Regions from separate parts of the Limnohabitans sp. INBF002 genome, predicted to be linked through region 1. Evidence: predicted binding sites of a transcription regulator. Region 1 holds the regulator's gene; the other holds the start of a gene.

The links. The regulator FNR, encoded in region 1, switches genes on or off when oxygen is low (the NO sensors DNR and NnrR bind a similar motif). The targets are predictions, from matches to a motif close to TTGATNNNNATCAA.
Region 2: QMG15_RS01710 (OmpW family outer membrane protein) is a predicted target of FNR. The motif match lies at 1,657-1,670, and genes of this name have one in related genera.

Annotation. Positions count from the first base shown of each region.
Region 1 is NZ_AP027055.1:816,096-819,516, forward strand. Features, by position in the region: gene ccoG (cytochrome c oxidase accessory protein CcoG) at 1-860, shown strand, start outside; gene QMG15_RS04130 (FixH family protein) at 867-1,157, shown strand; gene QMG15_RS04135 (hypothetical protein) at 1,212-1,520, shown strand; gene fnr (fumarate/nitrate reduction transcriptional regulator Fnr) at 1,517-2,254, opposite strand; gene hemN (oxygen-independent coproporphyrinogen III oxidase) at 2,331-3,421, shown strand, end outside.
Region 2 is NZ_AP027055.1:325,930-329,350, reverse strand. Features, by position in the region: gene QMG15_RS01720 (thiolase family protein) at 1-188, shown strand, start outside; gene QMG15_RS01715 (nitroreductase) at 203-880, opposite strand; gene QMG15_RS01710 (OmpW family outer membrane protein) at 966-1,553, opposite strand; gene QMG15_RS01705 (hypothetical protein) at 1,757-2,968, opposite strand; gene QMG15_RS01700 (OmpW family outer membrane protein) at 3,209-3,421, opposite strand, start outside.

The DNA of each region.
Region 1 (3,421 bases):
TTTTCCTGACGCAGATGAGTTCATGGGAACTGTTCTGGGTGTTCTTTTATGCCTTCGCCACGTATGGCAACGCTGGGTTCATGCGCGAACAGGTGTGTAAATACATGTGCCCTTACGCACGCTTTCAAAGCGCCATGTTTGACAACGACACGCTGATCGTCACCTATGACACTGAACGCGGCGAACCACGTGGCCCACGCTCAAAGAAAGCAGAGACGGGTGTCCTGAACTTAGGTGCTTGTGTAGATTGCACCTTGTGCGTTCAGGTGTGTCCGACAGGCATTGATATTCGCGATGGTTTGCAATACGAATGCATTGGTTGTGGCGCGTGCGCCGATGTGTGCGATACCGTCATGGATAAGATGGGCTATGCACGTGGCTTGGTTCGCTACTCCACACAAAATGCGATGGATAACAAGTGGACGCCTCAACAAATCTGGCAACGCTTGATGCGACCTCGTATTCAGATTTACACCATGATCTTGGTGGCGGTGACGGTGGGTTTATTTGTTTCACTCAGTTTGCGCACCCCCTTTAAGGTGGACGTTGTACGCGATCGCTCAACCTTGTCACGGATTACTGAGTTCGGCACACTGGAAAACGTGTACCGTTTGCAAATCATGAATGCGGCTGAAACTGTTCAAACGTACCATTTGTCCGTCAAAGGCTTGCCCGGCCTGAAAATCACGACTGACACAGAGGTAATGGTTGACCCTGCACAAGCCCGTTGGGTGGTATTGCGAGCCGATATTCCTTATGGTTCTGCCGAAGGTGGGTCGCACAAAATCATGTTTGAAATTCAGGCTTCGGGTACTGATGAGTTCGTGGTCGAGAAATCTGTGTTCATCGTTCCTAGGTAATGCATCATGAAACAAGACACACCTGATACCAAACCTTGGTGGCAATACGGCCATGTATGGCTCATCATTGCGGGGCCTGCTGCGGTGGTCGTGGCTGGCTTCATCACCTTGGCGATTGCGATTCGCGTCCCTGATCCCGTGGTGGCCGACGACTATTACCGCCGAGGTTTAGACATCAACAAAACCTTGGCAGCAGAAAAAGACATGCAGTTGGCGCCCGCCATGCAGGCGCGCAACCATGTGGTGACTCCCAAAGCTGAATCAGCCAAGCCAGACACCCCCGCGAAAACCCCATAACTTTTTGGCGCATTCAGCCCTAAACTGAATTAGTTCCTTCTCAGGAGAATCAGAATGTTGGCTCAGCGAATGATGTGGATTGCATGGCCCGCCTTTTTAGTGGCGGGTGTTTTGGAAATGCTGGTGTTTGCATTTGTGGATCCGCAAGACATGCAATGGTTTGGTCAGCCCATCGAGCTTTCACGACAAGGTGTGTACACCTTGTCGTTTTTTGTTTTTTGGGCCATCACAGCGGCATCAAGTGCTTTGACAACCTTGCTCTCGGTGTCGCCATTTGAGGTGAACCGTTGCCCCTTGGTGCCCACGGAGCGGCCAGATGGTTGCCCTAAGCAAGAGGTGTGCTGCGAACCTGTGGCGGTTTAAACTGGCTGACAGGTTTGTGCGTTCACGATGAGTTTGAGCGCATCTGGATTGAGGATGCGCACGTGGCGCTGCTTGACCTCAACAATGCCGTCTTCCACAAATTTAGAAAACGTGCGGCTCACGGTTTCTAGTTTGAGTCCTAAGTAGCTGCCAATCTCTTCACGCGTCATTCGCAAAACCAATTCTGATTGAGAGAAACCCCTGGCGTGCAAGCGTTGCACCAGGTTCAGCAAGAAGGCGGCTAAGCGCTCTTCGGCCCGCATGCTGCCCAGCAGCAACATCACCCCGTTTTCACGCACGATTTCACGGCTCATGATTTTGTGCACATGACGTTGCAGCGAAGTAATTTCGCGTGACAACTCTTCAATGCGATCAAACGGCATCACACACACTTCAGCGTCTTCGAGCGCGACAGCATCACAGGTGTGGTGGTCGCTCACAATGCCATCTAGGCCAATGATTTCGCCCGCCATTTGAAAGCCCGTCACTTGATCGCGGCCATCCTCAGATGAGATGCGTGTCTTGAAGAACCCTGTGCGAATGGCGAACAGCGCGTTGAACTTGTCACCATTTCTGAAAAGGTTATCACCGCGAGTCACTTTGCGACGCGTCGCCACCACCTCATCCACACGTTCCATTTCGCTCTCATTCAAGCCCAAAGGCATGCAGAGTTCTCGCAAATTGCAATTGGAACAGGCGACTTTGATACTGGTGGAATTCATGGGTGCTGACAGTCGTTTGTGTTGATGCAGGTCAACTTTTTAATGTGTCTACACGCCTATTATGGAGCGCAAATTTAGGTGTGAACTTATGCATTCTCTTGTCCTCAATCCAGAACTTTTACGGCGCTATGACGTGGCTGGGCCGCGCTACACCTCGTATCCCACCGCAGACCGATTTGTGGAGGCATTTGGTGAGGCTGACTACTTGCAAGCGCTAGAGCAACGCCGCGATGGTGTGGGCGCAAAAGCCTACCCCTTGTCGCTGTATGTGCACATCCCGTTTTGTGAGTCGCTGTGTTATTACTGTGCGTGTAACAAAATCATCACCAAGCACCATGAGCGTGGCGCCGAATATTTGCGTTATCTAGAGCGCGAGGTTGATCTCAACATTGCGCACTTAGGTCAAGGCCAAGTGGTGTCGCAGCTCCACTTGGGCGGGGGGAGCCCCACATTTCTGAGTGATGATGAATTAGCGCAACTGATGTCTATGTTGCGCCGTAATTTTCAGTTTGCGCCGGGTGGCGAATATTCGGTTGAGATTGACCCACGCACGGTCACGCGCGAACGATTGGCCGCTTTGGCCGAACAGGGCTTTAACCGTTTGAGCTTTGGCGTGCAAGACTTTGAACCCGCCGTGCAAAAGGCGGTGCACCGAATCCAGCCCGCAGAGCAAGTGTTTGATTTGGTGGCGGCCTCGCGCGAGTTGGGGTTTGAGTCGGTCAACGTGGATTTGATTTATGGCCTGCCCATGCAAACGCCTGAGACCTTTGAGCGCACGCTGGGCCTGGTGGTCAAGCTTCGTCCAGACCGCATCGCGTTGTATGCCTACGCCCATTTGCCCGAGCGCTTCAAACCGCAACGCCGCATCCATACCCAAGATTTGCCACCTGCGGCCTCTAAGCTGGTGATGCTCTCCAGCGCCATGCGTGTGCTGATGGACGCGGGCTATGTGTATGTGGGCATGGATCACTTCGCATTGCCCACTGACGCGCTGGCGGTGGCCAAGCGCCAAGGCCGTTTACACCGCAACTTTCAGGGCTACAGCACGCAGCCTGATTGCGACTTGATTGCCTTGGGCGTCTCTTCCATTGGCCGTGTGGGGCCGACCTTCAGTCAAAACGTGAAAACATTGGACGAGTACTACGACTTGCTCAACCAAGGCCGCTTGCCCGTTGCGCG
Region 2 (3,421 bases), 490 kb from region 1:
CGCCCGAATGCTTGAACCCCATGGGCGGTGGGCTGGCCAGAGGCCACCCGATTGGGGCTTCAGCGGCGATTGCGCTGGTGCGTTTGCTGGCCAACCTTGAGCGTCACAACACCTCGGGGGCACACGGTCTTGCGGCCGTCGCTGGAGCTGGGGGCCTGGGGTCTGCAGCGGTGGTGCGCTGGCTATAAACGGATGAGGCGGATCAGCCCATCACCTTGAAATACTCATCCAGGTCGCAACGCGTGGTTTGCGTTTGGTTCACAGGCGCCTCTGGATCGGCGTAGCCCAAAGCCAAGCCACACACAATGTGCGACGAATCATCCAGCGCCAAGTGTTTGCGAATCAACCCCGGGTACGACGCCAAGGCGCCAATGGCACACGTTGACAAACCCTTGGCATGCGCAGCCAACATCAAGCCATACAGCGTCATGCCTAAGTCCATATAGCCGCCACTGCCAAAACCGTGTGGCATGGTGACGATCAAGGCCACGGGCGCATCGAAGAAACGGAAATTTTTCTCAAACTGGACATCACGCCCCGTGCGGTCATCACGCGCCACACCCAATGCACCATACAAAGCCTGTGCAGCCGCCACTTGTCGGCGGCGCAACGTCATGGGCATGGGGTTGGGGAAGTAGTCGTAATCCTCTTTCTCCTGTTCGCCAGCTCGCCAAGACGCCACCAACTCAGCACACAGCTGCGCCCTGACACTGCCCTGCACGGCAATGAACACCCCTGGTTGCAAATTGGCACCACTGGGTGCCAAACGAGCCAGCCTCATCACGTCGTGCAACAGATCGTCCGAAACGGGGGTGGAAAGATAGCCGCGCACCGAGCGACGCGCTTGGGCCAGGGGAGAGAAAAGATCAGGAGAGTTCACATCAAAAATTATCGACGCAATTCACATGGGCATTAAAAAACCCCATCACGCTTGCGCGTGATGGGGTTGGGTCAATACGGGCTGCTTAGAAGCGGTAGCCGATGCCCACACCGACCAGCACTGGGTCGAGCTTCAAAGTGCCTTTGCTCACATTGTTCACATAGACCTCCGATTGAATATTGACCTTCTTTACATCGAAGTTCAGTGAAACTTGTTTTGTCAATGGCACGTCAACACCTGCTTGCAATGCATAACCAAAACTGCTGTTCTCCAATGTGGCGGCGCCATTTAAAACATTTGTCTTAGAGATTTTTGTGTAGTTCAATCCAGCACCGACATAAGGCTTGAAACCATTGAAGTTGGTGAAATGGTATTGAACAGTCAATGTGGGTGGCAAATGCTTAAATGTCCCGCTATCAGCTCCGGCGATGGATACTGTTTGTTGCTGAGGAATAGTTAGCACCAATTCTGCAGCGACGTTTTTGTTGAAGAAGTAGCTCACATCCAACTCGGGGATGGTTTTGTCATTGACGCTCAAATCTAAACCTGTCGCGTCATGGTTTGCCATGCTCAACTTAACAGCACGTGCACGAACCAACCATGGGCTTTCTTGTGCGGCCACTTGACCAGCAACCAACATACCAACAGCGGCGGCGATGAGAATTTTTTTCATGATGCTTTCCTTAGCGTAACTCGGGTCTATTCCCGTGCTGTCAATTTCATCGCAAATTGGGAAAGCATCTATTGATACGGATCAACCATACCCATTCGGATTATTGATTTACATCAAGAGTTCCATACGTACAAAACCCCACGACTCTTGCGAGAAGTGGGGTTTAAACTTTAAAAGCTTCAACTGGGTAGATAGCAAGAAAATCAGAAGCGATAGCCTACACGAATGACGTAATCTGTGTACGTGTCCAACCAGCTAACAATCCACTTTCTCACATCGTGCGCTTCTTGCCACTTTGCGATAGCAGCTTTGGCGCTCATGCCTTTGCTAAAACCCTCGACACCTTTTAATGCGCCACTGCCAATTTGGTAGAGGTCGGTCACAGCATTTTCAAAAATCTTAGTTTTTGGTTTGGCAATGGTGACTGCGCCACCAACCATGTTGCCGTTTTCGTCCAAATAGTCAATTGGGCTCAGTATCAGTTCGTCACGTTGTGGCGAGTAAATCAAACGTCTTTTTGCAGAAATCTTTTTGTAGCTTGCTTCGGCATCGTGGTAAGTACTGGGCTCCACCAATGCCTTGTCCATGTGCCGCGCTGCTTTTTGCGACAAGCACTGCGTTTTAATCGTTTCCAAAATGCAACGTGTGCTGTTGTCCAAGGCCCCATACTGTTGCCTGTATGCAGTCACCAATGCGGTGTTCAGTTGCTTGTCATTTTTTGTTAGCTCAATTATTTCGTAGCTGTCATTCACTTTTCTCGCGGCAATCACCACAAAATCGTCTGCTTGTGCATTTAGCTCTGGGGATATTTGTACCTTTTGCAGCTTGTTGCTGTGCGCGAAATATTCTTTAGCATCATCAACCAAAGCCTTTGTACGCATGTCATTTGATATTGATACATGTACCACCTCCATGTACCGTTTTTTTACGCTCTCAGTTGCTGCGTCATCTGCTTCGGGTTCAACCTCGTCTTCGTATGCGTTTAGTTCGCTGTTTGTTGGGTCATAAAGTCCAACCATGCCCCCACTGTTCTCAATAAATTGGGCTAATTTCTTTACGCCATCCTTGGCATACAGCGCAGGATTTTTTTGAAATTCTTTGTTCAGTGCGTTCAGCACACGGCTTTTACGAGCTGACACCGTATCACCCAGCATATTGCCGTAAAACTTAAGCAAGATGCCCCTGAAATTTATGCTGTCGGGAAGTGTTCTAAGTTTGCGGGTTGTTAATTTGGCATATTCGGCTTCCAAAAAGCCCTCAATGGTCGAAGCCTCGCGCCACCAAAAATACAGGCTTGCCATGTTTGTGTATTCGATGTCGTTAGCTTTGTTTTGCTGCTCCAACTCGTAGTTGCAGGATATTTGCAGGTTCTCAACACTTTTTGTGAGTTTTGCCAAAAGTTCGTCAGCTTGCATAAATTCACCTCTTTTTAATAAAACTCACATTTGTGAGATATTTTAGAGGACGACCAGCGCCAGACACTTGCGAAAACCTGCGACAACGCTGCCGAACGTACTGAGCAATAGCAACACTGCTGACGCAAGTGACAAGCGCACGACGAGCGTTTTCGTACAGACAAATAAAACCCCCACCGTGTTGCCACGATGGGGGTTTAAGACTTTAAATCCTCAACTGGCTAAAAGCCAGCGTGAAAATTAGAAGCGGTAGCCCATCTTCACTACATAGTCAGTGGTATTGAGTTTGACGGATCCTGTTGTTGTGCCATCTGTCCCAACAAAGGTCGCATCTGTTTTGATGGGTAAATATGCCACCGAAGCACTGATACTCCACTTATCGTCGATGTTGTAAATCACACCAGCGTTATACACAGGGGTCCAAGATGAGCTCAAGTTGGCAGAAGTACCGGC